3 regions of the Nitrospirillum bahiense genome follow, and region 3 is predicted to be linked to each of the others. Evidence: riboswitches for the same ligand, from Rfam matches in the RefSeq annotation. Region 3 holds a riboswitch; each other region holds the start of a gene.
The links. A riboswitch is a leader RNA that binds a small molecule or an ion and turns the genes downstream of it on or off. The one in region 3 is predicted to bind cobalamin.

Region 1 (10,396 bases), on a different contig from region 3:
TGCCGGCCCGGGTGTTGGCGCGGCCGCGATGCAGCAGTCGGTTCACCATGCGGGTTAGCGGCGTGCCGGCCATGGCGCCGTCCAGCCGGGAAATGTTGCGCGCCGCCAGTTCCAGCAAGGCCGGCAGGTCGGGGCTGGACCAATCGCCATCGGCATAGGCCTCGGCGAAGGCGATGTCGCCGCCCAGCGCCAACCGCCGCACGGCGCGCCAGCGATGGAGTTCCAACACGCCCTCGGGCCCAGGCTGCGCCGCCCGCCGCGTCAGCCGGTTGCCGTCCGGCAACCGCACCGTGATCTGCCCCACCGCCAGCCGCGCCGTCAGGCGCGACACCAGGGCGGCAGGCAGCCGTTGCAGGGATGGGGATGAGGCCACGGGGGTGGGAGAGACGTCCAATGACATGGGTGGTGAAGTCCTAGAGGCCAGGGTCGGCGGAGGTGACGATGGTGACGGAGCGGGGCGGCGGCGGCGGGCTGGACCGGAAGCCGACCCCCTTCAGCCACAGCTTCAGGGCCTGCCAGTGGATCGCGGCCACGACCTTCCAGGTCAGCAGCGGCTGCGCCACCCAAGCAACCAGGACGCCGACATCAGTCAGCGCCAGGCGCCGCCCGCTGAAGCAGGCCGACAGAATGGGCGCGGACCGACCGTCCCGGTCCTCGCCAGGGCGCACCTGAATGGCAACGGTCAAGCGCTCTGCGGGCGGGGACACACGGAACTCATACCGCGCGTCCATGTCCAGGAAGGGAGAGACATGAAGGTGTTTGGTGCAGTGCTGGCGCACCACGCCATCGGCGGTGGCCTGGGCATCCACCGGGATGACGTAGCTGTGCCGCAATCCAAAGGTGTTGTTCACCTCATGCACCAGGGCGCAGAGCGTGCCGTCGCGGCGATGGCAGAAATAAATGCTGATGGGATTGAAGACGTAGCCCAGAACGCGGGGCATGCACCACAGCCGGATCGCACCGCCGTCGTAGCCGGCTCCGGCCTCGGCCAGCAGTTCCGCCACCTGGTCCGCCAGGGGCCTGCCAGAACCGTCCCCATGATCCGCGTCATGAAAGGAGAGCAGATTGAAACTGTTGTGGGAGAAAAGCCGAAGCCGCAGGTGCAGGGCCGGCAGCTCATCCAGGTCCAGCAGCATGGACCAGACGCGATAACGCAGATGGTGGCGGCGCGGCCAGGTGCGGCGGTGGGCCACCCAGCCCCGGTAGAGGGCGCTGTGGCCAGACATTGGGGCGCCGGGGTTCCCCGCATCCGCCAAGTCCGCATCCATGTCCGACATCGGCCCCATGCCTCCCACGCCCGGCAGTAAAAGCTTGTGCCCCCTATACGCGCCAAGGTGAATGCTGGATCAGTCGCTAGAGCGGCTGATCCAAATCCGCCGTGGTTCGTATAGAGTGGCATGCATGACGCTCGCACCCTTCGAACCGCATCCCCCCGCCGCCGGCCATCGACCGGCCGGCCCAGCATGTCCTGGTCCCGGCCGGGGGACGGCCGCTTGACCGGCGGTGGAGATGGTATCCTGCCGGAAGGCCGCGCCGCGGCCGGCGCCACGGCTGGCACGGTCGTGTTGGAGGATGTGCACGCCCGCCACCTGCGGGCCATCGCCACACAGGGCGACCGCGCCGCGTTCTCTGCCCTGTTCCGGCATTACGCCCCCCGTATCAAAAGCTATCTCCTGACCACCGGCCTGCCGTCCATGGAGGCGGAGGAGCTGGCGCAGGAGGTCATGCTGACCGTCTGGCGCAAGGCGGCCATCTTCGACCCGTCCCGCGCGCGGGCCGCCACCTGGATCTTCACCATCGCCCGCAACCTGCGCATCGACGCGGCGCGCCGCAGCCGCGCGGCGGAGGCCGCCGTGGCGCAGGAAAGCCTAACGCCGTCCGAGCCGGAACCGGCGGACGACCTGTTGTTCGCGGCGGAGGCGGCGGACCGCCTGCGCGCCACCCTTGACACCCTGCCCCCGGATCAATTGGCGGTCGTGCGGCTTTCTTTCTTTGAAGACGCGCCGCACCCGGACATCGCCCGCCGCCTGGGCATTCCACTGGGGACGGTCAAGTCGCGCCTGCGCCTGGCCATGGCCCGCCTGCGTGGCGTGATCGATCCCGGGGGGGCCGAACGATGATCGCCGCCATGCGCCCTCCCCCCTCCCTGCCCTGCCCCACCCACCATCCCGACGCTGACCTGCTGTCACGCCACGCGGCCGGCACCCTGGCTGACGGCCCCGCGCTGGTTGTGGCCACCCACCTCGACTTCTGCCCCGTCTGCCGCCACCAGGTGCGGGCATGGGAGGCGCTGGGTGGCGCACTGCTGAACAGCCAGCGTCCCGTGGCGCTGGCCGATGACGCGCTGGAGCGTACGCTTGCCCGGCTCGATGGCGCCCGGCTGGAAAGTAAACGGCCGCTTGCCGACGTGCCCGCCCTTGACGCCGATCCGATGCTGCCCCCCGCCTTGCGCCGCCAGCGCTTGGGCCCCTGGCGCTTCGTCGCACCCGGCATCCGGGGACGCGCGGTGCGGGTCGACCCTGCCCAGGGCTATAAGGTCATGCTGTTCCGGGTGGCGGCGGGCATGGCCATACCCATGCACGGCCATCGGGGCCAGGAATACACCTGCGTCGTCGACGGCGCCTTCAGCGACGTCTTCGGCCGCTTCGCCTCCGGCGACATGGCGGCGGTGGATGCCAGCGTGGATCACCAGCCGCTGGCAGAGCCGGATGGCGACTGCCTGTGCCTGATCGCCGTGCGCGGCCGGCTGCGCATCCACAGCCTGCTGGGCCGCCTGGTCCAGCCGCTGGTCGGGCTCTGACCCTTGGCGCCCGTCCTTCTGCTGGCGGCCGTGGCACTTGGCCAATGCGCCATCATGGCCCTGGCCTGGGCCATTCAGCGGCGCACCCGCCAATCGGGCTGGGTGGACACGTGCTGGTCGCTGGCCGTCGGCGCGGGTGGCTTGGCCGCTGCCCTGGTTCCCGTGGACGGGGCGCCCCTCACCGCCCGCCAAATCCTGGTCGCCACGCTGGTGGGGCTGTGGTCGGCGCGGCTGGCCGCCCATATCGGGGCGCGCACCCGGGGCGGCGGTGACGATCCGCGATATGCCGAGCTGATGCGCGTTTGGGGGTCGCGGGCACCTGCGCGCCTGTTCTGGTTCCTGCAAAGCCAGGCCGTGGCCGCGGCCCTGCTGGGGTTGACCGTCTATGCCGCCGCCCGTAACCCCGCACCGGGCCTTGGCGGCATGGACCTGCTGGGAACGCTGGTGCTGCTGGGAGGCATTGCCGGCGAAGGGATGGCCGACGCCCAGCTGGCCCGCTTCCGCCGACGGCCCGATGCCCATGGCCGGGTCTGCGATGCGGGCCTGTGGCGCTGGTCGCGGCATCCCAACTATTTTTTCGAATGGCTGAGCTGGCTGGCCTATCCCTGCTTCGCCCTGGCACCGGGGCCGGAAGGGCTTTGGCCTTGGGGCTGGCTGGCCTTCGTCGGCCCCCTCATGATGTATGTCCTGCTGGTCCATGTCTCCGGCCTGCCGCCGCTGGAGGCCCATATGGCCCGGTCCCGGGGGGCTGCGTTCGCCGACTACTGCCGACGTACCAGCGCCTTCTTCCCCTGGCCGCCCCGGCGGGACACTGAGGCGGGACACGGAATAGATCCTTGACCGTCCGCCCCACCGGACGATTAGCTGGCGGGGGCGATCGGCCGCCCGGGGGATAGCGTATCGGGGGATGGGCATGCGGCAAGGGATGAAGATGGGGGCGGTCCTGGCCTTGGTCACCGGCCTGGCGCTAGGCGGGTGCTCCGGCGATGACCCCATGGGCCCCGGACCGGACCAGAAGATGTTGCAGGCCGCCTGCGCCCTGGACCTCCACACGACCCGCCCCACAGGCACGGACGTGCTGACCATGTACCGGATCGAGCTGCCGCTGACGCCGGTGGACGTACGGCGTGTCGAATCCACCGTTCTGGCGGATGGGCGCGACACTTACTACGTGCGCGCCAAGTTCAACGGCCAGGTCTGCATCGGCGGCGATGTCACCCTGGTGTCATTGGCCGGTGGCAAGGTGCATGTGCACTATGAGATAGCGGATTTGGCGCACGTGGACATGATGGGAAAGCCCATCTTCGTGCGCCTGACCCTGGACGATACCTTCGACTATACCCCAGGCCAGACCGTGAACCGCACGGCCGGCGGCAACCATTATGGATTCTTGCTGAAATAGAGGGCGGTGGTGCAGCCGGCCGCCGCCGCCACGGCGGTCAAAATGGTCCCCCACGCCATGTCCAGCGCGCTCAGCCGGGCGGACCACAGGCGCAAGGTGGCATGGTTGGTAAGGTCGTACGTGCCGTAGGTGAGAAGACCGAACACCGCGCCGCGCATCAGCGCCTGCATCAGCGGCGCCTCCGACCGCGTCGCCGGTTCCACGCAAAAGAAGACGATGCCGCCCGCCATGAGCAGGTAGAACACGGCAGCCGGCCCCAGACGCGGCTGGGGCGCCACCATGTCGCCCATCACCTGGCGGTAAAACCCAACCATGCGGGTCAGCCAGACGGCATCCAGGGCCAGGAAGGCGATAAGGGTCGCCGCGTAGATCGCGGCCTGGCGCAGCAGTGGTCCCAAGGCCTTTTCCTCCCCGCAAAGCCAAAAAAAGAAAAACGCCCCGGGCCTGGGCACGGGACGTTTCTCAATACGCGTCGGCGATGCGGATGGATCAGCCCGGCGCTCACCGGACCGGCGAGCGGGTCAGCGTCTTGATGCGGCCACGCGGGTTGCCGGACATGGCTGCAATTTCGCGGTCCTGCGCCTCGATGATGGCGCGGGCGGGCTCGTCACCGTCCAGGCCGCCCAGTTCGGACGAGGGGACGCGGCGGTTGGACGACCGCGAACCATCGTCATACAGGACGTCGAACAGGACGAATTCGCTGACGGACTTGGATTTCGGCTTGCTGCTGCGGCCCATGGGGACCTCCTCTTCCTAAAGAACCATCAAAACTCAGACGTGGTGCGGCTCAGCGGCGGCGGCGCGGACGGTTGCGATCCTCGCGCGACGGCTGCTGGTCTTCGTTGGCGTTCAAGGCCGCCACGAAACTGGAGAACTGGGTGCCACGGCCATCCTGCACGGGGCGCGGCGCGGCCGGACGGGGGGCGTTGGGACGCTGCCCTTGCGGCTGGGCCGGACGCTGACCCTGCGGGCGCGCTTGCTGCTGCGGACGGCCGCCCTCGGGACGCACCCCTTCAGGACGCGGGCCCTGCGGGCGGTTGCCCTCCGTCCGGGCCGGCCGCTGGCCGTCGTTACGGGCTGGCCGCTGGCCATCATTCCGGGCGGGCCGTTGGCCCTGGGGCCGAGCCTCTGCCTGACCCTCGGCGCCGCGCTGGCCGCGGGGCTGCCCGCGACCGCCATTGCCGCCGCCGTTGCGCGGCTGGCGGGCCGGCAGGGGCGGACGGCTCACCGGGGCGGCGGCGGCCTGGGGCGTGGCCTCGGGCCGCTCACCCACCGGGATGGACTTGCGGATCAGCTTCTCGATGTCGCGCAGGTAGGCGCGCTCATCCCCATCGGCCGTGCACAGCGACACGGCGACGCCGGAGGCGCCGGCACGGGCGGTGCGGCCGATGCGATGCACATAGGTCTCCGGCTCGTTGGGCAACTCAAAGTTCACCACGTGAGTGACGCCGTCCACGTCGATGCCGCGCGCGGCGATGTCGGTCGCCACCAGCACGCGCACGGTGCCGGCGCGGAAGCCGTCCAGCGCCTTCTGCCGCGCATTCTGCGACTTGTTGCCGTGGATGGCGGCGGCCTCGATGCCCGCCTGCTCCAGCTGGGCCGACACGCGGTTGGCGCCGTGCTTGGTGCGGGTGAAGACGATGCTGCGCTGCATGCCGGCGTCACCCCGGATCAGGTCGACCAGCACATGGCGCTTTTCTGCCGCCGGCACGAAGATGACCTGCTGCGTGATGCGCTCCGCCGTCGTGGAAACGGGCGTGACCTCGACCCGCAGCGGGTCGCGCAACATCTTGTTCGCCAGCTCCGACACGTCGGCCGGCATGGTGGCGGAGAAGAACAGCGTCTGCCGGTTGGCCGGCAGCTTGGCCATGATCTTCCGCAGGCTGTGGATGAAACCCATGTCCAGCATGCGGTCGGCTTCGTCCAGCACCAGCACCTCGACCTTGTCCAGGCGCACGTGGCCCTGGGTCATCAGGTCCAGGAGGCGGCCGGGCGTGGCCACCAGGATATCGATGCCGTTGGCCAGCGCCTTCACCTGGCTGCCCTGGCCGACGCCGCCCAGGATGACGGTGTGGCTGAGCTTCAGACCCACGCCGTAATTGGTGATGCTCTCGCCGATCTGCACCGCCAGCTCACGCGTCGGGGTCAGGATCAGCGCGCGCGGCATGCGCAGCGGCAGGGCCGAGGGGGCGGCCCCCAGGCGCTGCAGGATGGGCAGGGTGAAGGCGGCGGTCTTGCCGGTGCCCGTCTGGGCGATGCCCAGAATGTCGCGGCCCTCCAGCGCATGGGGAATGGCCCGCGCCTGGATGGGGGTGGCGGTGTGATGGCCCAGCTGGGCCAAAGCGGCCTGAATCTCAGGCCGCAGGGAAAGGGTGTCGAAAGCGGTCAATGTCTTGGAATCCCAGGGCGACGCGCCGGCCGCGTTCGTTTCTCGCGGCCGCGGATCGCGGTCAAGCCCTTGCCCGGGCGCGTGCCGGCAGGCATGTGTCAGAAGGTCGAGTATGCCCTGGGTGCTACAGGGGCGATTTGGCCGCCACCGCTACGCGCCACCCGGGGGATACCGCCGGACCCAGCGGCCCGGCATGGGAACGGATGATGCCATCCATTCCTTAAGACCGCATAAGTGGCTGTGAGCGGTCCCAGGTACAAGGGAAATCGCTCGAAGCCCCCCGAATTGCTGCCATGCCCCGGCGTGGGTGGCCGTTGTCACACAACCGCCAAGCTTGTGCGCCAGGGTGCTCACCCCCGCGCTGCCACATCGCGTTTGCATGCGCCTGCAATTCCCCGTAGAAAAGCCCTGACGGTTCCCGCCCTGTCCGGGCGGGATGAAAAGGGAACGCGGTGGGGAATTCCCTCCCCGATGCCGCGGCTGCCCCCGCAACTGTGAACGGCGAGCCCGACACCATCCCCGCGCATGCTATCGCGGTGGGGATCGAAGCCACTGGGAAACCGGGAAGGCGGTGCCAGGGTGATGACCCGTGAGCCAGGAGACCTGCCGTCACGCCGTGGTCACGCACGGGCACATTGGGCGGGGTGCACCAGTGGGGAAAGGGCGCCCGCCGTTCCGGCCGTTTGGGGAATATCCAGGCCGATGGTGGGTGATCCGATCTTTGGCCCGTGGTGACGTGTCACGTTGCCAAAGGCCAACCAACCATGGGTCGTTTCCTTACCGGAATAACAACATCGCTGCTATTGCTGAGCTGCCCGGCCGCCCTTGCCGCCGGCATGGACGACGACGCGTCGTCCCCCGTCCCCCTCGACGACGTGGTGGTCACCGCCGCCCGCCGCGACCTGATCGGCACGGCCGCCACCTCCAGCCAGGGCGTGGTGGTGAAGGAGGAACTGGATCTGTTGCCCGCCTATCGCGTGGGCCAGATGCTGGAGACGGTGCCCGGCCTGGTGGTCACCAGCCATAGCGGCGAGGGCAAGGCCAACCAGTATCTGCTGCGTGGCTTCAACCTGGACCACGGCACCGACATGGCCACCAGCGTGGACGGCATGCCGGTGAATATGCGCACCCATGCGCACGGCCAGGGCTACACCGACCTGAATTTCGTGATTCCCGAGCTGGCCAGCGGCATCGGCTACACCAAGGGCCCCTACTTCGCGGCGCAGGGTGACTTCTCTGCCGTCGGGTCCATCCAGATGGGTTACCTGGACGAGGTTCCGGCCCAGGTGGCGCTGACGGCGGGCACGCTGGGCTATCAGCGCGCCTTCGCCGCCGGCACCACGAAGTTGGGCGCCGGCCAGCTGATGGCGGGCGGTGAGCTGGTGCATTATGACGGCCCCTGGGACCATCCGGACAATTTGCGCAAGGGCAACGCCGTGCTGCGCTACAGCCAGGGCGCGCGGGACGACGGCTTCAGCGTGACGGCCATGTATTACCGTGGCCTGTGGAACGCCACCACCGACCAGCCTGAACGCGCCATCGCGCAAGGCCTGATCGGCCGCTATGGCACCCTGGACCCCACGGATGGCGGCCAGGCGCGGCGCATGAGCCTGTCGGGCACCTTTGCCATGCCGGTCGAGGCCGGCTGGCTGGCTGGCGGCGAGGTGACGGCCAACGCCTATGTCATCAACAACCAACTGACGCTGTGGAACAACTTCACCCATTTCCTGGACAATCCCGTCCAGGGCGACCAGCACGCCCAGGATGAGAACCGCATGGTGGCCGGCGGCGCCGTCAGCTACAGCCGGCTCGTGAACCTGCTGGGCCTGGACCATGAGGTGGTCGCCGGCCTGGACACCCGCTTCGACGATGTGCATGTCGACCTGCGGGCGACCCGGGCCCGCGTGGCCTATGCCCAGCTGAGCAACGACAACGTTCAGGAGACCGGCGGCGGCGCCTATGTCCAGGCGACCAGCCATTGGACGCCCTGGCTACGCACTGTGGTGGGCATGCGCGAGGATTACCTGACCGCCACCGACCACGGCAGCAACGCCGGCGTGGTGGCCGCCCGCCTGTTCCAGCCCAAGGGCAGCGCCATCGCCACCCTGTGGCAGGGAACGGAGGTCTACCTCAGCGCCGGCCGCGGCTTCCACAGCGACGACGTGCGGGGAGCATCGCAGGGGAACGCCCCCTTGCTGGCCAAGGCCGATGGCGAGGAGGTGGGCATCCGCAGCACCATCCTGCCCAACCTGACCGCCACGCTGACGGCCTTCCAGATGGATTTCGTGTCGGAGTTGACCTACGACGCCGATGTCGGCCAGACGGAGGCCGGGCGCCCCAGCCGCCGGCGCGGGGTGGAGTTGAACACCACCTACAACCCGTTCAGCTGGCTGGAATTCTACGGCAGCATGGCCTTCAGCCACGCCCGCTATACCGACAGCGATCCAGCCGGCAGCTTCATCCCCGACGCGCCCAAGCTGATCGGCTCGCTGGGCATCTATCTGCGTGACCTCGGCCCCTGGTCAGGTGGGGTGGAATACCGCTATTTCGGCGCCCACCCGCTGGTCGAGGACAACAGCGTGCACTCGTCGGGCAGCCAGGAATGGAACCTGACGGCCAACTACACGCTGCAAAGCGGCCTGCGCTTCGGCATCGGCCTCTACAACGTCTTCGACAGCAAGGATGACGCCGCCGACTATTATTACACCGACCGCCTGAAGGGCGAACCGGCGGAAGGTGTCGGCGATCTGCACGCCCACCCGCTGGAGCCCCGCTCCGTCCGGTTTACCGTGGCCCAAAGTTTCTGATCACCACAGGTCGGCCAGCCCCTCCTCCATCACCAGATCGGTGGGGGGCTGGCCCTTCCCTTCAATCCAGGCCGGTCCCATCCAAGCCACGGCGGCCGCGTGACCGCTGGACAGGTCGCGCACCCACAGCCGGCAGGCCTGGCCCACCGGTAGGGAGCCGCCGTCGCGGATCAAGGTCGGGCCATCCAGCGCGATCGCGAAGCTGTCGGTGGGCAGCGACAGGCCCAGGCCCAGGGCCTTGATGTAGGCCTCCTTCAGGGTCCAGAAGGTCACTAGGTCCGGCCCGCTGCGCCCGGCGGGGCGGGCATCCAGCCAAGCCAGTTCCTCCGCCGCGAACATGGCCGTCGCCAACTCCGCCCCGATGCGGCGTTCGCCGCGCTCCACATCCACGCCTATCCGTGTGCCAACCTCCAGGGTCACGGCACAGGCCACCAGGCCGTCGGTGTGCGACAGGTTGAAATCCAGCCCCGCCGGCGCGTCCACCAGACCAGGCTTGCCCTGCGGTGTGAGGGGGGCGAAGGCCAGCGCCGCCGGCGGCCGGCCTAGCAGGCGGCCCAGCCACAGCCGGGCCAGGCCGTGGGCCGCCACATATTCCCGCCGGTTGACCTCGAACACGAAGCGACGGGCCCGCGCCCGTTCCCCCTCATCCAGCAGGGGCCACAGGCGGTCATAGGCCGCGTCATCCAGCGTGCTCAGGGGCAGGGTCCGCAGCAGCGGCATGGTCATTCGTTCAGGCGACAGGGGATCAGAAAGCCCGGCCAGAACAGGCGCCCGGCCGCCCCCTGTCAAGGGCCCGGTCCCCCGGCCCCCAACCGACGCGGTAATCCATATATTGCCCCGCTACGGCTGGGGATATCCCCATCGCCGAAGGTATTGCCGCCCTATCCGGAAAATGATCCCCCGAATCCCCAAGGAACACGGCGTGCGGCCAGCCTGTTGAAGCGCAGCATGACCGTGACCGGAGCCCCGACGACTATGCCCAACCGCCGCAACGCCCG
Region 2 (10,396 bases), on a different contig from region 3:
AAATCACTCGGCGGCCGAGCCGGCGGGAACGGTGGTGGTGGCAAGCACGGCATGGCGCCGGCGATGCAGCAGGACGTACAACGCTGGAACCGCCAGCAGGGTCATGGGTGTCGAGAACAGCAGCCCGCCCATCACCGCGCGGGCCAGGGGGGCGTTCTGCTCGCCACCCTCGCTCAGCGCCAGGGCCATGGGGATCATGCCCAGCACCATGGCCAGCGCCGTCATCATGACGGGGCGCAGGCGGGCGCCGCCTGCCTCCGCCATGGCGTCCAGGGGTGTCAGGCCCTGTTCGCGCCGCTGGTTGGCGAAGGATACCATCAGCACGCTGTTGGCGGTGGCGACACCAATGACCATGATCATACCCATTAGGGCCGGTTCGCTGAAGGTGGTGCCGGTCAGCAGCAGCATGACGGCGCCGCCCAGGATGGCGGCGGGGGTGGCCCCCAGCACGATCAGCGGGTCCAGCCACGACTGGAAGTTCACCACCATCAGCATGTAGACGAAGACAACGGCCAGGGCCATGCCGGCGGCGATGTCGCCGTAGGCCTGTTCCATGGTCTTGATCTGGCCGCCCATCTCGATGCGGTTGCCGGGCTTCAGCTGCGGGCGCACGGCGTCGATGGCGGCCTTGATGTCGCGGCCGACCGAGCCCAGGTCACGGCCGGAGACGTTGGCGATGACGTCGTAGCGGGGGGCGAAGGAGGTGCGGCTGATGTCCGCGGCCACCTTGGTCGGCACCAGCTTGGCGACATTGCGCAGCAGCACCGGCGTGGTCACCCGTGTGGAATGGATGGGAGTGTTCAGCAGATCCTCGGCCGAGGCCATCAGGCGCTGCGGCGACTGCACCACGACCGGGTAGATGACCAGCGAATTGACATCCATCCAGTAGCTGGGATTGACCACGCCGGAGGACGCCAGCGACACCAGCACCTCCTGCGCCACGTCGTTCTGGGTCAGGCCCAGCTCGGCGGCGCGGGCCCGGTCGACCTCGATGCGGTAGGCCGGGGTGGCCGTCACCTGGCGCAGCGTCACGTCCACCAGGCCCGGGATGTTCTTGAAGCGCTGGCGTAGGTCCTCCGCGATCAGGGCGTTGGGCCCGCGGGCCGTGCCGATGATGCGGATGTCGATGGGGGTGGGCACGGCACCGTTCAGGATCTGGCTGGTGATGTCGCCGGGCTTTTGGAAGATCTCAACGCCCGGGTAATCCTTGGCCACCATGGCGCGGATCTGCTCGACATACTCATGGGTGGGCCGCGACCGCTTCTCGGTCAGGGCACCCAGGATTTCACCGTCGGCGGAGCTGACGGTGACGCTGTCGGTCAGGCCCAGGTTCACCGGGTCGGGCAGGCCGATGTTGTCGATGATCAGGCCCAGTTCCTCTGGCGGGATGATCTTGCGGATGGACCGCTCGATGGCGCCGAACTGACGCGACGCTTCCTCCAGCCGGGTGCCGGCGGGGGTGCGGACGTGCAGGCGGAACTGGCCGGCATCGACCTCGGGGAAGAAGTTGGTGCCGACGAAGGGAATGGTGGCGGCGGCACAGACCAGCAGCACCACGGCGAAACCGGTTACCATCCACGGCCGTGACAGGCCGCCGCCCAGCACCCTCAGGTACCGCTGGCGCAGGCCCTCGAAGCCGCGCTCGAACCCGGTATGGAAGCGCGCCCAGGCGCCGGCCAGGCCGGTCGTGGGCGCAACGTGGCCATGGTTGCCCTCCTCGCCATGGCCGTGGCCGCGCAGTTCCGCCGGCAGTAGCCAGGCGGCCATGGCCGGGACCAGGGTCCGCGACAGCACGTAGCTCATCAGCATGGAGGAGATGACGGCCAGCGCCAGGGGCGAGAACAGGTACTTGGCGATACCGTGCAGGAAGAAGATGGGCACGAACACGATACAGATGCACAGCGTCGAAACCAGGGCCGGGAAGGCCACCTCGTCCGAGCCTTCCAGGATGGCCTGGCGCAGCGGCTTGCCCATGCCGATGTGCCGGTGGATGTTCTCGATGGCCACGGTGCCGTCGTCCACCAGGATGCCGATGGCCAGCGCCAGGCCGCCCAGGGTCATCACGTTCAGGGTGTGGCCGGCCATGGAAAGCACGGCCACGGCCGTCAGAATGGACAGCGGGATGGAGGTCAGCACGATGGCCGTGCTGCGCCAACCACCCAGGAACAGCAGGATCAGGATGGCCACCAGGGCGCCGACGATCAAGCCCTCGTGCTGGATGCCTTCCATGGCGTGCTTGATGAAGGTGGTCTGGTCGAACAGCGGCTGGATGCGCATGCCCTCGGGCGCCGCCTTGCGGATCTCCGGCAGCCGGCGCATGACCTCGTCCACCACCGCCAGGGTGCTGGCGCCACCCAGCTTCATGATGGTCAGCAGCACGGCGGGCTGGCCGTCGGCATGCACCACGTTGGTCTGCACGGCGGCGCCGTCGCGGACATTGGCCACGTCGCGCATGAACACGGTGCGGCCGTTCACGTCGCGCAGGGGGATGTCGTTGAAGGTATCGACGGCGATGGGCGAGCTGTTCAGGCCCACCTGGTATTCGGTGTCGCCGATCTTGGCGGTACCGGACGGCAGGTTCAGGTTCTGGGCGGTGATGGCCTTATTGACGTCATTGGGGGTCAGGCCATAGCTGCGCAGCTTGTCCGGGTCGATGTCGACCATGATCTGGCGCGCGTTGCCGCCGTAGGGCAGGGGCAGCCGCATGCCGGGGATGTCGCTGATCTGCGACCGGATGGTGATGCGGCCATAGTCGTACAGCTGCGCCTCGGACATTGTGTCGGACGACAGGGCCAGCTGCAGGATGGGCACGGAGGACCGGCTGTACTGCACTATCAGCGGCGGCTGAGTGCCCGTGGGCATGCGCTTCAGGATGGTCTGGCAGATGGCGGAGATCTGCGAGATGGCCAGGTCGATGTTCACGCCCGGCTGGAAGGTGGTGCGGATGATGCCCACGCCGTTGGACGTCTCGGATTCCACCTCCGCCACGTTGTCGGCGGTGTTGATGATGGCCAGCTCACCAAAGGCGGTGATCTTGCCCGTCATCTCCTGCGCGTCCAGGCCCGAGTAGCTCCACACCACGGTGACCGTGGGGATCTCCACCTCGGGGAAGATGTCCGTGGGCATCCGGAACAGGCTCAGCACGCCCAGCAGCGTGATCAGGCCGGCCAGCACGGCGAAACTATAAGGACGCCTCAGGGCGTAGGCGACGATCCACATGAGGACGGGGCTCCGGCAATGCGATGCGGAAAAATGCAACGCTACGCCCAGGGGCCGAGGTCGCCCCCCGCCCGGCACAGCCCCAAATAATTAACGCGCTTGACGGTTAAGGGGAACCTACTTCGATACGCAACGGTTCGAATTTAGGCATGCCGCGACCAATCGCCACCAAATCGCAAAACTGTGGTCTGCGTCACTGCATCTTTCGGCGAAGGGAATTGTAAAGGCGGCTAACCTTGAATTGCCAAGCTCTCCCGCAGTGCATCCTGGGTGGCGTCCTGAGGGCCTGTGGCAGGCCGGGAAGGCACCCAGCGGACCAGCACGTACAGGCCGAAACCGCACGCCAGCAACGGCTTGAACCACGTGGCGGTGGCCAGGTGCAGGCCCCGCGTCCAGACGTGGGTGGTCAGCGCGAAACACAGCAGCACCAGCATCCAGCCCAGTGCGCGGTTGCGGCGGACATGGAATTCCCAGCCCGCCAGGGCGCCGGCGACCAGCGCCATATCGCCGAAATGGCCGAGGACCGTACGCGGGTTGAACAGCAGCAGATAGGTGACCATCAACGCCGCCACGGTGGCGGCGGCCTTGGGGGCCGGCAGGCGGCTGACGGTGCCGCGTGCCAGGATCAGCACGGCGACGCCGGCCAGGGCGCGGATGACGGTCTGCACCATCAGGTCCAGCGGCAGGCCCAGGGTGGCCAGGCCATTGGCGAAATCATGCCAGACGCCGCCGCCGGGGTTGGCGCTGCTCATGGTCTTGCGCACCAGCTGGCCATATTCGGCCAGGGCGTAACCGGGGTCCCAGTGCGCCAGGGGCAGGGCCAGGGCTGCCGCCAGCCACAGCGCCAGGGACAGGCGCAGGCGGGGCCACAGGGCGAAGGCCAGCATGACCAGGGCCAGGGCCTGCGGCTTGAACGCGCCGGCCAGTGCCAGCAGGAAGGCGGCGCGGCGCCACCGGCCTTCCGCCACGTCGGCCAGGCCGGCCAGCATCAGGCCCAGCATCAGGAATTCCGTCTGGGCGCCGCGCAGATCCACCACGCCGATGGGCAGCGCCGCCAGCAGGGCGACACCGAACAGCCGTTGCCAGCCCGCCCCCGGGCAGTCCGCCGGCGCCAGCAGGCGGCACAGCCGGGCTACCCCCCACCAGCACACCGCCAGCAGGCTCAGGCGCCACAGGGCGTCCCCCAGCAGGGGCGGCAGATAGGCCCAGGGGGTGAACAGCACGGCGCTGGACGGCAGGTAAAGGAAGCCGTTGATGCCGTCCTCGTAAATCTCCGCGCCCCGCCACCAGGCCCAGGTGGCCTCGGCATAGATGTGGAATTCAGAAACGAACCGTCCACTAATTACCTGCGCCTCGATCGCCACCAAGGCGACCGCCCAGAGGGCCAGGCCGAACACCAGCGGGCGGGCCAGGGAAGGAAGTGGCGGACGAACCATGTTGCGGGATAACCTATCTCATAGGTAATAGGCTCTATGGTCTATGCCTAACACCTTTGCGCTCAAGGTCAAGTGTCAAGGCCTGGCCGTTGCATATTTGCGATAAAATGTCGCGACGCCGCCCTTGCCCAGTACGGGCGATTGCCGTAAGCCTGCCGACGCCGACGGTTCCACGAGGCACGCCTGTGGATGAAAAGGGAACGTGGTGGGGATGCCCGGCATCCGACTCCATGGCTGCCCCCGCAACTGTGAACGGTGAGCGCCGCCCACCCCGCCGCGCGGGGATTGGCCACTGGGTTTCCAACGGAACCTGGGAAGGCCGGGCCGGCGCCCTGACCCGTGAGCCAGGAGACCTGCCGCCGGCGGCATTGCGCGTGGTCGCGGGGGCGGGGTGTCCCGGCGGAACCGGTCAGCGGTGATGCGGGCCCCAGGGGGCCCGTGGGCCTCCGGTCTCGTCGAAAGACTATCCCATCCTTCCGGCCGGTCTTGGCCTCTGGTACCACCGGTGCGTGAGACCGGGTGGGATGGAACTGACTGATGACGCACGAGCACACGGCCGTCTCCGGTGTCACCCTGGTCCTGGGTGGCGCCCGCTCCGGCAAAAGCCGCTTCGCCGAAGGGCTGGTGACCGCCCTGCCGGGCCCCTGGACCTATATCGCCACCGCCCAGGCCTGGGATGACGAAATGCGCGACCGCATCGGCCGCCACCAGGCCGAGCGGGTGCCCGGCTGGACGACGGTGGAGGTGCTGCTGGACCTTGCCGGCGCGCTGGCCGCCGCCGGCGATGGGCCGGTTCTGGTCGATTGCCTGACGCTATGGCTGACCAACGTCATGCTGGCCGACCGGGACGTGGCCGCCGCCGTCGCCGCGCTGGAGGCGGCGCTGGCCGCCCGTACGGGCGCCACCGTTCTGGTGGGAAATGAAGTGGGCATGGGCATCGTGCCGGAGAACGCGCTGGCTCGCGCCTTCCGCGACCATGCCGGCCGCCTGCACCAGCGCCTGGCGGCCACGGCGTCGCAGGTGTTCCTGACGGTGGCGGGCCTGCCCCTGAAAGTGAAATAAGACCGGAAGGAGGTAGCCATGGCCGATCTTGAGTCCCCGGATGACGAAGCCGCCCGCCATCGCGAGAAGATGCAGAAGCGCAAGGCGGTGCAGGACGCGCGCGTGGCGCAGGCCACGCGGGAGAAGGGCCTGCTGATGGTCCACACGGGCCCCGGCAAGGGCAAGACCACGGCGGCGCTGGGCATGATGCTGCGCACCGCCGGTTATGGCCTGCGGGTGGGATTCATCCAGTTCGTGAAGGGCAATTGGGCGACGGGGGAGCAGACGGCGCTGACGCGCTTTTCCGACCTGATCGACCACCATGTGATGGGCGAGGGCTTCACCTGGGACACCCAGGACAAGGAACGTGACATCGCCGCCGCCGTCCGCGCGTGGGAGCTGGGCCGCCGCATGCTGGCCGACCCGCAGTACCACCTGGTGGTGCTGGACGAGATCAACATCGTGCTGCGCTACGGCTACCTGGATGTGGCCGAGGTGCTGGCCGGGCTGAACGCCCGCCTGCCCGACACCCATGTCCTGGTCACCGGCCGCAACGCCAAGCCCGAGATCATCGAGGCCGCCGATCTGGTGACGGAGTTCCAGGCGGTGAAGCATCCCTTCCAGGCTGGGATCAAGGCGCAGCGCGGGATCGACTTCTGATGGCCGACCGCACCACCGGGGGCGCCCGCGCCCTGATGATCCAGGGCACCGGTTCGGATGTGGGCAAGTCGCTGCTGGTGGCGGCCCTGGCCCGGGCCTACACGCGGCGCGGCCTGCGGGTGCGCCCATTCAAGCCGCAGAACATGTCCAACAACGCCGCCGTGACGCCGGATGGGGGGGAGATCGGCCGCGCCCAGGCGCTGCAGGCCCGCGCCTGCGGTGTGGCACCCTCGGTGGACATGAACCCGGTGCTGCTGAAGCCGCAGACGGACCTGGGCGCGCAACTGGTGCTGCGTGGCCGCGTGCTGGGCAATGCCCAGGCCTCCGCCTACCAGCGCCGCAAGGGGGAGCTGCTGCCGGCCGTGCTGGAAAGCTTCCACCGCCTGCGGGGGGAGTGCGACCTGGTGGTGGTGGAGGGGGCGGGCAGCCCGGCGGAAACCAACCTGCGCGCCGGCGACATCGCCAACATGGGCTTCGCTCGCGCGGCCGGCGTACCGGTGGTATTGGCCGGCGACATCGACCGGGGCGGCGTCATCGCCAGCCTGGTGGGCACCCATCGCGTGCTGGACGTGGAGGATCGCGCCCAGATCCGCGGCTTCCTCATCAACAAGTTCCGCGGCGACGTCCGCCTGTTCGAAAAGGGCGTGACGGAGATCGAGGCCCGCACCAGCTGGCCCTGCTTCGGCGTCATGCCGCACCAGCCGGCGGCGGCCCGCCTGCCGGCCGAGGACGGCATGGACTTGGCCCACTGGGCGAAGCGCGCCTCCGGTGGGCCCTTGCGCATCGCGGTGCCCATGCTGTCGCGCATCGCCAATTTCGATGACCTCGACCCCTTGCGGCTGGAACCGGGTGTCACGGTGGCGATGGTGCCCCCCGGCCGGCCCCTGCCGGGCGACGCCCACGGCGTCATCCTGCCGGGGTCCAAGGCGACGCTGGCCGACCTGGCCTTCTTCCGTGCGCAGGGGTGGGACATCGACCTGGCGGGCCACGTGCGCCGGGGCGGCTGGGTGCTTGGCCTGTGCGGCGGCTATCAGATGCTGGGCCGCACCGTGGCCGACCCCGACGGCATCGAGGGGCCACCCGGCACCGCCGCCGGCCTGGGCTACCTGGACGTTGAAACCGTGCTGGCCCCAGCCAAGACCCTGCGGGCGGTGACGGGCCGTGATGCCGCCAGCGGGTCGGCCCTCACGGGCTATGAGATGCATCTGGGCGTGACCCAGGGGCCGGATAGCGCCCGGCCGCTGCTGCATCTGGACACCGAGGGCGGCGGCATGGTGGCGGAAGGGGCTGTCAGCCTTGATGGCCGCATCGCCGGCACCTATGTCCACGGCCTGTTCGGCCATGACGCCCAGCGGGCGGCCTGGCTGCGGCGATGGAACGTGGCCCCCGGCCTCGATAGTTACGACGGCACGGTGGAGGCGGCGCTGGATGAGCTGGCCATGGCCGCCGAACGCCACCTGGATCTCGACGCGCTATGGGCCATCAGCCGATGACCGCCCCCGACAGGCCGTGCCCCGACTTCGACGCCGACTTCCGGTCCCATTTCCGGGACCTGCTGGTCTGGCGGCGCGACGTGCGGCGCTTCCGGACCGACCCCCTGCCGGACGGCCTGCTGGAACGCCTGCTGGATCTTGCCTGCCTGGCGCCATCCGTTGGGCTCAGCCAGCCCTGGCGTTTTGTCCGCGTGGACGATCCCGTCCGCCGCGATGCCGTACGGGCGGAGTTCGAGCGCTGCAACGCCGCGGCGCTGGCGGCCCAGGGGCCGGACCGCGCCCGCCTCTACGCCAGCCTGAAGCTGGCCGGTTTGCGTGAGGCGCCCTGCCACCTGGCGGTGTTCATCGACCCCGACCCGGCGCAGGGCGCCGGCCTGGGCCGCCGCACGATGCCCGAGACCCTGGCCTATTCCGCCGTGGCGGCCATCCAGACCCTGTGGCTGGCGGCGCGGGTGGAGGGGATCGGCCTGGGCTGGGTTTCCATCCTGCGGCCGGAGGTGATGAACGGCCTGCTGGCGGTGCCGGCGGAGTGGCGCCTGGTGGGCTATCTCTGCATCGGCTATCCCGCCGAGCCGGACGACGTGCCCGAACTGGAACGCGTCCATTGGGAACAGCGGCATCCGCTGTCCGACGTGCTGTTTCAGAGATGAAAACGCTAGAGCACCCAGGCCCACACCAGCGCCAGACCCCACAGCAGGGCCAGGCTGCGGCGGTAGAGGCTGAGGCCGGCCTCGATGTCGGCGGCGGTGGCCTCGGCCCGGCCGTCGCCCATCCAGTGGTCGTCCACCCGCACGTCGCCATAGGTGCGGGGTCCGGCCAGGCGCAGGCCCAGGGCGCCCGCCATGGCGGCCTCCGGCCAGCCGGCGTTGGGGCTGCGGTGATGGCCGGCGTCACGGCGGACGGCGGACAGCGCCGCCTTGGCCTGTACGGACCCGCGCGTCCAGGCCGCCAGCACCAGCAGCAGCGCCGTCAGGCGCGAGGCCGGCAGGTTCACCACGTCGTCCAGCCGGGCCGCCGCCCAGCCATAGGCCTCATGCCGGGGCGTGTGGTGGCCCACCATGCTGTCGGCGGTGTTGATGGCCTTGTACGCCAGCAAGCCCGGCAGGCCACCCACCGCCAGCCAGAAGGCCGGCGCCACCACCCCGTCGGAGAAATTCTCCGCCAGGCTTTCGATGGCCGCGCGGGCCACGCCGGCCTCATCCAGGCTGGCGGGGTTGCGGCCAACGATGTGCGACACCGCCTCCCGCCCGCCCTCCAGCCCGCGCTGGCGCAGAGCGCGCGGCACGGCGGCGACGAAGCGGTGCAGGCTGCGCTGGGCCAGCAGGCTGCTGGCCACCAAGCCCGTCGCCACGGTCCCCCAAAGGCCGCCCAGGCGCGCCAGCAAGGATTGCAGCAGGACGCCGACGGCCAGCGCCACCCCCACCAGCAACAGTTCGGCCGCGATGCCGGCCGCCTTGCGCCAGGCCACCGGCCATTCCGCCTGGTTCCAGGCGCGGTCCAGCCGGCCGATCAAAGCGCCGATCCACACCACCGGATGGCGGATGCGGGCATACAGGGCGTCGGGATAGCCCAGCAGGGCCTCCAGCGCCAGGGCGGCCAGGGCCAGCCAGGGCAGGGCGGGGTAAAGGGTGGGGAAGACGCTCATGATGTCTGGGGTTTAGCATGATGCCGCCCGAAATCCAGATCCGTCATGGCGGCGACCTGACCCAGGCGGCCGCCCTGTTTCCCGATGCGCCCGGCCCCTGGGTTGATCTCAGCACCGGCATCAATCCCTGGCCCTATCCCTTGCCCCCCATCCCGCCCGCGGCCTGGACGGCCTTGCCCACGCGCGGTGACCTGCGGGCGCTGCTGGCGGCGGCGGCCGTGGCCTATAGCGCGCCGGGGCCGGACAGCCTGGTGGCGGCGCCGGGATCGGAACTGCTGATCCAGACCCTGCCGCGCCTGCGCAGCTCCGGGGACGTGGCCATCGTCGGTCCCACCTATGGCGATCACGCCCGCGCGTGGACCGCCGCCGGCCATACCGTGCGCGCCGTGACGGCACCTGGGGATGCAGTGGACGCCGCCGACGTGGTGGTGCTGTGCAATCCCAACAATCCCGATGGCCGTACCTGGGACGCGGCCGCACTGTTGGACTGGGCGGCACGGCTGGCCGCGCGCGGCGGCTGGCTGGTGGTCGATGAGGCCTATGCCGACCTGGACCCCACCCGCAGCCTCTGCCGCCAAGCCGGCGCGCCGGGGCTGGTCATCCTGCGATCCTTCGGCAAGTTCTTCGGCCTGGGCGGCGTGCGCCTGGGTTTCGTCCTGGCGCCGCCGGCGCTGCTGGATGCGGTGCGCCTGGCGCTGGGGTCCTGGGCCGTCAGCGGCCCCGCCCTGGCGGTGGGCGCGGCGGCGCTTGCCGACCTGGGCTGGCAGGCCGCCACGCGGCGGCGGCTGGCGGCGGCGGCGGACGCGCTGGACGGTGTGCTGCGGGCTGGGGGCCTGCGCGTCATCGGCGGCACGGCGCTGTATCGGCTGGTGGATGCCGGTGACGCTGCCGCCCTTTGGCGG
Region 3 (10,396 bases):
ACTTCTTTAAAAGATGTAATTTTCTGGAATTCGCGCAAGAGCTATCTCCTGCCTGCGTTCCAATCCTGGGCCGCGTTTCCCTGGAGAGTTCGATGCCGTTGTCGAGCCTTGCCCCGGCCGTGCTGCTGGCCGCGGCAGCCATCGCCCTGCTGCGCCCCGGCCGGCGCCCCCGGCCCATTCCCCTGATCGCCGAGGGGGCGGCATTGGCCGCCTTGGCACTATGCCTGGCCGGCGCGGCGCGGTTCGCGTTCCTGGGGGTGGGCCAGGGAGGGGGGTATGACGGGCCGCTGATGCGCCTGGATGTCGTCAACGCCCTGGTCGCGCCGACCGTCGCCTTCATCGGCTGGGTGGTGATCCGCTACAGCCGCACCTACCTGGATGGTGCCGCCCGGGAGGGGTGGTTCCATGCCCTGATGCTGACAGTGCTGGGCCTGGTGCTGCTGCAGGTGCAGGCCGGCAGCCTGGCGCTGCTGGTGCCGGCGCTGGCAGCCATCGGCCTGGTGCTGCGCCAGCTTCTGCTGTTCTTCCCCGACCGGGCGCCGGCGCGTCGCGCGGCCGCGAAATTCACCCTGGTCTGGGGGGCCGGCGACGCCGCGCTGATCCTGGCCACCGGCCTGCTGTGGCTGGCCTATGGCACCATGGACATCGCGACGATCGAAGCCGCCGCCCGGCTGGCACCGCTTCTCCCGGCGGCGCAGGGGGCCGCGGGCCTGCTGGTCCTGGCCGCCTTGCTGAAGACGGCGGCCTTCCCCCTGCATGGCTGGCTGACCGAGGTGATGGAGGCGCCGACGCCTGTGTCGGCCCTGCTGCATGCCGGCATCATCAACAGCGGCGGGCTCCTGCTGATCCGCCTGGCCTGGCTAGTGCAGGCCAGCCCGGAGGCCATGGCGGCACTGGTGATGCTGGGTGGGTTCACCGCCCTGTTCGGCGCCTTGGTCATGCTGACACAGGGCGCGGTCAAGACGGCCCTGGCCTGGTCCACGGTGGCGCAGATGGGCTTCATGCTGCTGCAGTGCGGGCTGGGCCTGTGGCCGGTGGCGATGCTGCACATCCTGGCGCACTCGCTCTACAAGGCGCACGCCTTCCTGTCCTCCGGCGGGGCCATCCGGGCGGTGCAGGCCTCCCGGCGCCCCGGTCCGGTGGCGACCCCCGGTGTCGGGGCGGTGATCCGCGCCTTCGGGCTGGCGCTGGCTCTCTACAGTCTGGCCGCCGTCGGCTTCACCCTGCTGGCCGGGCCGAAACCGCCGCAGGCGCTGGCCCTGGGCCTGATCCTGGTAACGGGGGTCGGCTACCTGGTGGCGCAGGGGCTGGCGGACGCAGCACCCCGGGCGTTGACCCAGCGCACGCTGGTCGCCTCCACCGCCGTCACCCTCTCCTACTTCGGGCTGCAGGCGCTGGCGGTGCATGCGGGCGGTGGCACCCTGCCCGCCCCGCCGGTGGCGGGGGCGCTGGAATGGGCGTTGATCGGGCTGACCGTCACCTCCTTCTGCGGGGTGGCGGTGGCGCAGGCGCTGTTCCCCCACTGGGCCCACCATCCGGCGGCGGCGGGCCTGCGAGTCCATATCGCCAACGGGTTCTATCTCAACGCCGCACTCGACCGCCTGATCGGCGGCTTCCGCGCCGTCCGGTCCTGACGACAGTCACCACGGGAGACGACACCATGTTCCACGATCAGCCCGACATCGCGCCGGCACCGGCCAAGGCCCTGTTCGCGGCGGCCGAGGCGGCGATGCGCGCCATCCCGCCCGCCTTTCCCTTGGACGCCACGGTGGCCGTCAATCCCTTCCTGGGCCAGACCGGGGAAGATTTGGCGCAGGCCGCCGCCCGGCTGGCCCGTGTCGCCGGGGTCCGCCTGACCCGCAGCCGCGCGGATTACGCCGCCATGATCGCCAAGGGGGAGATCACCGCCGGCGACCTGGCGGCGGCACTGGCCGCCTGCCCCCATCCGGGCAAGCCGGCCGACGGGACCGCCCTGACGGCACTGGCCCATCAGGACCAGCCCACGCCGCAGGCGTTGCCCACCATCGCGGATCTGGCGGCGCGCGCCACCGGCACCGACTGGCCCGCTATCATCCGCCGCTGCCTGGGGCTTTGGGCGGCGGGTCATTTCGACCGGGGACAGGCCCTGTGGACGCCGGCCCCGGGATCATCGGCCTTCGCCGCCTGGCGGGAATGGGCAACCCATGACCTGACGCCCGAGCTGGCCGGCCTGACGGGGTTCTGCCGTCATGTCGCCCAATGCCCGGATACCCCAGGCCGCGCCCTGCTGCGCGCCGCCGCCGCGCTGGATCTCACGGCCGACGCGGCGGAGACGGCCTTCCACCGGCTGCTGACCGACCTTGGGGGCTGGGCCCAGCATGCGCGCTGGCTGCAGTGGCAGGCCGAGCTGGCGGACGATGGCGACGGTACGCTGGCCGACCTTCTGGCCATCCGCCTGGTGTGGGAAGAGGCCCTGCTGGCCCATGTGCCGGCGGTGGCCCCGGCCTGGGCGGAGGTGCTGGCCGCCCACGCGCAGCCGGTGACGCCGGACGCCGACCTGGTGGCCGACACCATCCTGCAGCACGCGGCGGAAATGGCCTATCAGCGGGAGCTGGACACGGTGCTGCGGGGAGCTGATACGGCCACTCCCGGGGACCGGCCCTTATTGCAGGCCGCGTTCTGCATCGACGTGCGGTCGGAACCGTTCCGGCGGGCCTTGGAAAGCCAGGACACCGGCATCGGCACGCTGGGCTTCGCCGGCTTCTTCGGCCTGCCCGTGGACCACCGTCCGGCCGCGTCCGACCTGAGGGAGGCACGGCTGCCCGTCCTGTTGCCGCCCCGCCTGCACTCCAGCATCCCCCTGCCACCCGCCCAGGACCGGCAGCGGCGCATCGCCGCCCGCTCTGCCCGCGCGCTGGGACGGTTCCGCCAGGCGGCGGTATCCTCCTTCGCCTTCGTGGAATCGGCCGGGCCCCTATACGCTGTGAAGCTGTTGCGTGACGCCCTGGGGCTGGGCCGGGCACGGGCGACCGACACGGCGCCGGCCTTTACGCCCGCCCTGCCGGCGGATGTGAAGGCGGCGACTGCGGCACAGGTGCTGAAAGCCATGTCGCTGATCCAGGATCATGCGCGGCTGGTGCTGCTGATCGGCCATGGCGCGACGCTGCACAACAATCCGCACCACAGCGCCTATCACTGCGGCGCCTGCGGCGGTCATCCGGGCAACGTCTCCGCCCGCCTGCTGGCGGGCTTGCTGAACGATCCGGAGACGCGGGCGGGCCTGCCCGCCTATGGCATCGATCTGCCGGCCGACACCCTGTTCCTGGCCGGCCTGCATGACACGGTCACCGATCGCGTCACCCTTTATACCGATGGCGCCGGCCGGGATCATGAAGCGGACATCCGCCGCGCCCGCGACTGGCTGGACAGGGCGGGGCGCCAGGTGCGTCTGGAACGGGCGGCACGCCTTCCCGGCGCCAGTGCGGCATCGCTGTCGGCCCGCGCCCGCAACTGGGCCGAGATCCGGCCGGAATGGGGGCTGGCCGGGTGCGCCGCCTTCGTCGCCGCCCCGCGCGCCGTGACCGCCTCCGGCGACCTGAAGGGCCGGGCCTTCCTGCATTCCTACGACTGGCGGGAGGATTGTGATTTCGCCACCCTGGAATTGATCCTGACGGCGCCGGTGGTGGTGGCCAGCTGGATCAGCCTGCAATATTACGGATCGGCCGTGGCACCCACACTGTTCGGCGGCGGGGACAAGCTGATCCACAATGTCACCGCCGGCATCGGCGTGGTGGAGGGCAACGGCGGCATGCTGCGCACCGGCCTGCCCTGGCAAGCCGTCCACGACGGCGAGCGCCTGGTCCACACGCCCCTGCGCCTGTCGGTCCTGGTGGAGGCGCCCCGGCACGCGATCGCCGAGGTGCTGGCCCGCCACGAGCAGGTGCGGTCGCTGTTCGATAACGGCTGGCTGACCCTGTTCGCCCTGGAACGCGGGCGTATCACCGCGCGCTGGCATCGCGGCACCGGCTGGGACGAGGCCGCGCTGGCCCGCGCCGCATGAGGCGATCGTTCCGCCGCCCGCCTCACGCCAGGCGCAACACCATGGCACCCACGGCGATGAGGCAGGCGGCGGCCAGGCGGCGAGGGCCCACCCGCTCCTTCAGCACCAGGCCGGCAATGGCGGTGCCGAACAGGATGGAGCTTTCGCGCAGGGCGGCGATGACGGCGACGGGCGCCACGGTCATGGCCCACAGGGCCAGGCCGTAGGAGATCAGGGTGCCGGCGCCGCCCACCAGGCCCCGCGGCCACTGGCGGATAACATGCTGCAGGAATGTCCGGCGCCGGGCCAGCAACGCCCAAGCCACAAGCGGCAAACCGTTGAGCAGCACACCCCACAGCACATAGGACGCGGGCGCGCCCGACAGACGGACGCCATGGCCGTCAACCAGGGTGTAACCGGCGATGACCAGGGCGGTCAGCAGGGCCAGCCGGGTGCCGGTGGTGCCGCCCCCCGTCAGGCCCGGCCCGCCGCGCCGGCCCATCCACGCCATGCTGAGGATGCCGGCGCAGATCACACCAACCCCCAGCAGGGCATGAAGGGACAGCGCCTCATGCAGCCACAGCCCGCTGACCAGCGCCACCAGCAGCGGCGCCGTCCCCCGCATCAGGGGATAGGTCTGGCTCATGTCCGCGACGTGATAGGCGCGGGCAACCAGGGTCAGGTAGAGGATCTGCAGGACGCTGGACGTCACCAGATAGGGCCAGCTGGCCGCCGCCGGCAGGGGCAGGAAGGGCAGCGTCACGATGGCGATGAGGGCCGCGCCGCCCGCCACCAGGACGGCCGCCATCAGCTTGTCCCCCGCCCCCTTGACCAGGGCGTTCCAGCTGGCATGCAGCAGGGCCGCGAACAGGACGATGGCGAAGACGGCGATGGACATGGGATGGAGCGATCCTGCGACGGGAGCGTCCATTTCTACGGTTGGCGGCGGACCGCTGTCATCGACCGGTCATGAATGGCTGCCCGGCGTGGCATTATCGATGTCAGAATAGCGCCGGCCGGTCACCCCGGCGCAGGGCCTGAAGATCACGGGACTGCGCCCGTTCGCACAACCAGCCAAAGCCAAGTCCCAGCGCCGCCCACAGGGCGGCATGGATGCCCCAGGAGGCGATGCGAAAGCGCCACAGCAGCTGGGCCGGGAATGTCTCCGGCACCTCATTCACCTCGGGCAAGGCGTATCCCGCCACGATCATGACCGCCAGGAACAGGGCGCCGCCGGCGAAGCCGGCGTTCCAGGTACCCCAGCGGGCGGCCAACCGGCGGGCGGTGACCACGGCCGCCGCCATGGCGGTGACGGACAGGATCAGCAGGATGAAGAACAGGGCGGTGCGCTGCTGGATGGTGTCAGGATTGCCCACCGCCGGGGGATTGGCCGGATACTTGAAGGCTGGCACCAGAACCACGGCCAGGAAACCCAGCAGGGCCAGGACGGCGGCCAGGTCACGAGGCCCCAGGGTGCCCATGCGGCCCTGGGCGTAGGCATAGGTCAGAGCGAACAGCCCGCCCACGGCGGCGCCATAGACCAGCAAGCCGGTCAGCAGGCCCCAGCCGCCCTGCGTGCCGCGGCTGAACAGCTCCTCCTCCTCATCCGCCGCCTGGGCGTCATGATGATGATGGCTGTGCCCCGCCTCAACGGTGTCAGGGGTGGCGGCCGCGTCATGATGCCCATGCCCCCCCGTCGCCTGGGCCGCCTCGAAGGCGATGGCGCGTTCGACCGGCGGCTCGCCAATCAGCGTGGCCACGCCGAAGGCAAGCAAACCCGCCAGGATGCCGATGAGCATCCCGCGGGCGAGATAAATTCCAACCATGATGGCGAGGGTCCGCCCGCCTCAGTGGCAGGGGAAGCCCAGCAAATGGCGGGCGTCGTGCACGAACTCATGCACCTCACGGCCCTGGATCATGGAGGTGGCGCCCTGCTCCGCCCCCACGAAATAGACCATCAGCACCAGCAGCAGCCCGCCGAACACGGCCCAGGGCAGCAGTTCAGCGGCGGAGATCACCGGCAGGGCAACGGCGGGGGTGCCGGAATGGGTAGTGGCGTGGGCCATGAAAAAACGCTCCCTGGGATTACGCGTCCCGTATGCGGTCTGTGTCATGCGCCGGGGGGTCTGGCTTCCGCACGCCCTGGAAAGGCTTCGGCGTTCGGTTACAGTGGCGCGACCGTGCCGGATTTGCACCGGCTTCCCCCATGCGCGGGCGATCCGTTGATGGTAGGGAGGGGCCGCACCGCATTCAAGGACTATCTCCATGACAGCCCCCAATGTCATTGGCCGCCTGACCCTGCTGGCCCACGCCCCCACCCGGGCCCAGCGTGACGCCCTCTTCCCACGCGCAGACGACGCGGCCGAGGAGGCAGGCCTGGCCCAGGCCGCCCTGCTGGCGGAGGTACGTGCCCTGCGCAAGGTGGATCGCCTTTGGACGGCGCCTGAAACCCGCGCGCGGCAGACGGCGGACGCGCTGGCCGGCGCCCTGGGTGTGGAGGCGCATGAGGACACGGGCCTCGCCGACCTGGACGTGGGCGCCTGGCAGGGCCGCAGCCTGGCCGACCTGTCGGCCCATGAGGCGGACGCGGTGGGCGCCTGGCTGGGCGATCCGGAGGCCCGCCCCCATGGGGCTGAGTCGCTGGCGCAGCTGCGGGCGCGGGTGGCGCTGTGGCTGGAGCATGGGACGGCGGAGGGACACACCCTGGCCGTCACCCACCCGGCCGTGATCCGCATGGCGGTGGCAATCGTGCTGGAGGCGCCGCCGCGAGCCTTCTGGCGGCTGGACATCGTGCCGCTGTCGCTGACCGATCTGCGCTGGCACCGGCGCTGGGCCGTGCGCGCCACGGGAGTGGACGCGCTGACCCTGCCCCGGCCTTTACGCGACCCGGCATGAAAGCTTGGCGGCGTCATCGGCTGGAGTTGGCTGCAGTTCCGGACCTTCCCCCTGCCGAGATGGAGATCCGGGCAGCCCGATCCTTCGTGTTGTTCACTCACGCTCGACAGACGGAATCACAGTTCGGGGTGCTTCCGCCTTCGCCTGGCGAAGGCCCCAGCTGATTGGCGGACCGGACGTCCGGCGACGACTGGGCCCGGATGATGATTTCCTGAAGTGTATGCACCCCCAACTTTTCACCCGCGCGTTCCCGGTGCTTCTGGACAGTGCGTGGGCTGATATCAATAAGGCGGGCGATTTCCTTGCTGGTCAGGCCGGCCGCGACGTAGCGCACCACCTCCGCCTCGCGCGGCCCCAGGACATCCCAAGCCAACGCTGGCGGCGGTAGTTGCGGCGCGGTGACATCCCGGGCGTAGGCGATCAGTTGCGCGGTCGAGGTCAGCCCCGCCTTGCGCATGATGTTGGAGCGGTGCTTGCGGATGGTCAGTTCCGAGGCGCCCAGCGTGGCGGCGATCTGCGAACTGGTCAGGCCTTGCCCGGTCAGGTCCAGGACTTGGCGCTCTCGGGTGGTATAACGATTCATGATGTGCTGGCCCATCGGTGGGTTGTCGTCGCCGTGACGCCCCCGCGCCAACGGCCCAACCACCTTGCCAGCGACCGGAAGAATTCTTCCTTCTGTTATCTTGCCGGATGATAACCTATTGAATAACAATAGGAATGTTTTTAACGAGCGATGCGCTTGGCCGGAAGGGAAATGGCCCGGACCTTAAGCAGGACCGGGCCGGACTTCATCTGGCTTATGGCTTTATGGGCTAGGAAGGACAGAACTCGCCGCCGGTATTGGTAAATTCTGGATCGGATGAGATCAGTTGGCCGGTGCCGACACCGTTGACGACCGCCTCAGCGTTCAAAAGAATCTCACCGACCGTGGCGTAATTCTGGTTCGCCTGATTGTCAGTCACGGTAACGCAGCTATCCGTATAGTCCGCCGCCAAGTCCGTATAACCCTCGAATTGGGTAATGTCAGGGGACCTGAACACAAACCTGGACTGTGTAGCATCATCCAAAGTGAATTTGATATACCCGACATCAGGAGGAACCCGTATTGAGAAACTTGAAGATGATAGTCCGTTATAATACCAAATATACTTACCACCCTTTTTTGGGTTACTTTCAATTCTAATTGATATTTCGATCTGTCCAGAGGGAATCTCTTTCTCTGACATCTTATATCACTCCTTCTGCTTGATTGAAGTTTTTAGATAGTCCACTTCCCGATATCCCATTTGATCCAGGATCCGGGCACCAGCATCCGCCGCACCCTGGTCTCCGCCACACCGATTGGCGCGGACCCAAGGGTCGAGAACACGAAAGTCATTGCTTGAAGGGGCGATGGCGCGCAGAACGCCAACCGCATCCTGGCAGGCCTGCTTCGCGGCCTCATCGGCGCCGCGCTTCAAATCGATCTCCGCTTCGGCAAGCAATGTGCTGGACAGGAGGATAGATCGGAGCCTGTCCTTCCGGTCACGATCCACTGATACGCGGGCGATTCCCGCCGCTTCATCGATTTTCAGTCGTGCCGCGTCCAATCCCCCCCCGGCGGCCAAGGCGATACCGTGGAGGAGCAGAGCCTGAGCTTTCTGACGCTGGAGCAAATCATCCGTGGGATTGGTCCCCAGCATCTGCTCAACCTCAGCCTCAATATTGAGTATATCCGGCAGTAGGATCAGGGCCTTCCCAAGGGCCAGTTCCGCGCGCACGCTCAGCAAGCGGATTTCCAACCGGGTGACCCGCCACCGTTGATTCTCCGGTTCCTTGCGCAGGCTGTCTTCGATCTGTTCCATCGCTTGATTCAAGCCGACGAGAGCAGGTTCCGTTTTGCCTTGGGCCACAAGAAGGGCGCTTTTCAGTCGATTAGCCACCGCCAGGCGGAACGACCAGACCGGAGCGTTCGGTTCCCGGCGCCTCACTTCGTCCAACACCTCGCGCTGCTGGTCGTAAAGATCAGCCGCAGCCTCCAGCATTCCCCGCTCAGCCTGAGCATTCGCGAGCAGAGAAATACTGTTCGCCAGTTCCACCCGGAGGGACATATTTTCCGGGTGGGCCAACAAAGCGCGCCGTTTCAATGCGATTGATTCATTAAGACTGGTTGCGGCCGCGTCACCATTTCCGTTTCGTATTTGCAGCCCACCCAGACAACTCAATGCATAGGAAAGCTCGATCCAGGCGTCCGGCTCATCAGGCTGCAGCTGCATTCGGCGCTGGGCAAAGTCGCGATATTGCAGCACCTGGCGCAACGCGTCCTCAAGCCGGCCTTGATCCAGCGCGATCTGGCCAAACCAGAAGGCGACTAGGCCTGAAGTCTTCAGCACGTCCGTATCTACCGTTCCGGCCACCAGATCGGCCTGCAGCAAGCTCTCCGCCTGGCCCAAGGCCTTCAGCGCCGCGTCGACGTTGCCGCGGGAGCGGTCTACGTCCGCCAGGGTTTGCAGCGCCTTGGCCTGGCGCAGGCGGGCGGCGCTGGGGATGCGGCCGGGGTCGTCGGTGGTGAGGTAGCCCAACGCCTTCTGCGCTACGCCATCCAGCAGGTCCAGCCGGCCCAGCGGCCGCAGCTTGTCGGCCAGTTCGTCCAGCATGTAGTCGGCCAGATCCTCCGCCTCCTGCAGGCGCAGCGCCGCCACCTTTTCCGCCCGGCCGGCGCGCAGGCCCAGGAAGGCGGCGACCAGGGCGATGGCGGCGAAGGCGGCCAGGGCGCCCAGGCGCAGACGCTCGGCCCGCTTGACGTGGCGGGCGGAGGCGGTGACCAGGGCGTTCACGTCGGGGCCCACAGGCACGATGCCCCCGCTCAGCAGGTCGCGCGCCTCCTCCAACGGCTTGCCCCGCCGCAACAGGCGGTCGGACCGCCGGCCTTCCGCCGCCCATTGCCGGGCCAGCCCTTCCAGCTGGCTGCGGACGCGCAGGGCCTGACGGTGCTCAGCAATCCATGACACGGCGCGGGGCCACTGCCGCAGCAGCGCCTCATGGGCGACGCCGAAGACGGCCTCACCGCCCGACACCCGGCTGACGAACAGGCGCTCGTCCACCAGGGCCTGCACCAGGGCGCGCTCGTCATCGGACCTCAGGTCTGACCAGCGGGCCAGCACGCCGCGCACGGCATCGTCAATGGCGCTGAGGGCGACGATGAGGGAAAAGATGCGGGGCAACGCCGCCTGGGCACCGGCCGACAGGCCCTCCAGCGTCGTTTCCGCCCGCCGTCCGATGGCCCCCTCGATGCCGCCCAAGTCGCGATACGCGGCCAGGGTCAGCTCGCGCGTCGGGCTGCGCAACAAGTAGAGTTGCTGCAGGGTGTATTGCAGCAGCGGCAGGGCATCGGGGCTGTGGGCCGCTGCCTCGCACAGCAGGTCATCCAGACGCTCACGGCCGTCCGTGTCCCCGCCGAAGCTGAGGCCGGCGATTTCCGCCGGCAGACGGATCATCTGGCCG

Region 1: another riboswitch for cobalamin. It lies ahead of FBZ88_RS01450 (TonB-dependent receptor); the one in region 3 lies ahead of FBZ88_RS17455 (CbtB domain-containing protein).
Region 2: another riboswitch for cobalamin. It lies ahead of cobU (bifunctional adenosylcobinamide kinase/adenosylcobinamide-phosphate guanylyltransferase); the one in region 3 lies ahead of FBZ88_RS17455 (CbtB domain-containing protein).

What each region holds. Positions count from the first base shown of each region.
Region 1 covers NZ_VITO01000001.1:329,146-339,541, forward strand. The annotation lists gene FBZ88_RS01405 (SAM-dependent methyltransferase) at 1-400, opposite strand, end outside; gene FBZ88_RS01410 (DUF1365 domain-containing protein) at 414-1,277, opposite strand; gene FBZ88_RS01415 (sigma-70 family RNA polymerase sigma factor) at 1,494-2,120, shown strand; gene FBZ88_RS01420 (ChrR family anti-sigma-E factor) at 2,129-2,800, shown strand; gene FBZ88_RS01425 (DUF1295 domain-containing protein) at 2,804-3,640, shown strand; gene FBZ88_RS01430 (hypothetical protein) at 3,714-4,202, shown strand; gene FBZ88_RS01435 (DUF2177 family protein) at 4,181-4,600, opposite strand; gene FBZ88_RS01440 (hypothetical protein) at 4,704-4,940, opposite strand; gene FBZ88_RS01445 (DEAD/DEAH box helicase) at 4,990-6,591, opposite strand; cobalamin riboswitch at 6,987-7,216, shown strand; gene FBZ88_RS01450 (TonB-dependent receptor) at 7,356-9,398, shown strand; gene FBZ88_RS01455 (4'-phosphopantetheinyl transferase family protein) at 9,399-10,118, opposite strand; gene FBZ88_RS31200 (hypothetical protein) at 10,347-10,396, shown strand, end outside.
Region 2 covers NZ_VITO01000008.1:184,413-194,808, forward strand. The annotation lists gene FBZ88_RS13865 (efflux RND transporter permease subunit) at 4-3,219, opposite strand; gene FBZ88_RS13870 (glycosyltransferase 87 family protein) at 3,450-4,655, opposite strand; cobalamin riboswitch at 4,804-5,030, shown strand; gene cobU (bifunctional adenosylcobinamide kinase/adenosylcobinamide-phosphate guanylyltransferase) at 5,193-5,717, shown strand; gene cobO (cob(I)yrinic acid a,c-diamide adenosyltransferase) at 5,736-6,356, shown strand; gene FBZ88_RS13885 (cobyric acid synthase) at 6,356-7,849, shown strand; gene bluB (5,6-dimethylbenzimidazole synthase) at 7,846-8,499, shown strand; gene cbiB (adenosylcobinamide-phosphate synthase CbiB) at 8,505-9,494, opposite strand; gene cobD (threonine-phosphate decarboxylase CobD) at 9,512-10,396, shown strand, end outside.
Region 3 covers NZ_VITO01000011.1:190,686-201,081, reverse strand. The annotation lists gene FBZ88_RS17475 (proton-conducting transporter transmembrane domain-containing protein) at 93-1,634, shown strand; gene FBZ88_RS17470 (YbcC family protein) at 1,661-4,039, shown strand; gene FBZ88_RS17465 (EamA family transporter) at 4,062-4,916, opposite strand; gene FBZ88_RS17460 (CbtA family protein) at 5,020-5,844, opposite strand; gene FBZ88_RS17455 (CbtB domain-containing protein) at 5,866-6,084, opposite strand; cobalamin riboswitch at 6,104-6,282, opposite strand; gene FBZ88_RS17450 (histidine phosphatase family protein) at 6,284-6,913, shown strand; gene FBZ88_RS30325 (response regulator transcription factor) at 7,011-7,511, opposite strand; gene FBZ88_RS17440 (hypothetical protein) at 7,726-8,139, opposite strand; gene FBZ88_RS17435 (nSTAND1 domain-containing NTPase) at 8,146-10,396, opposite strand, start outside.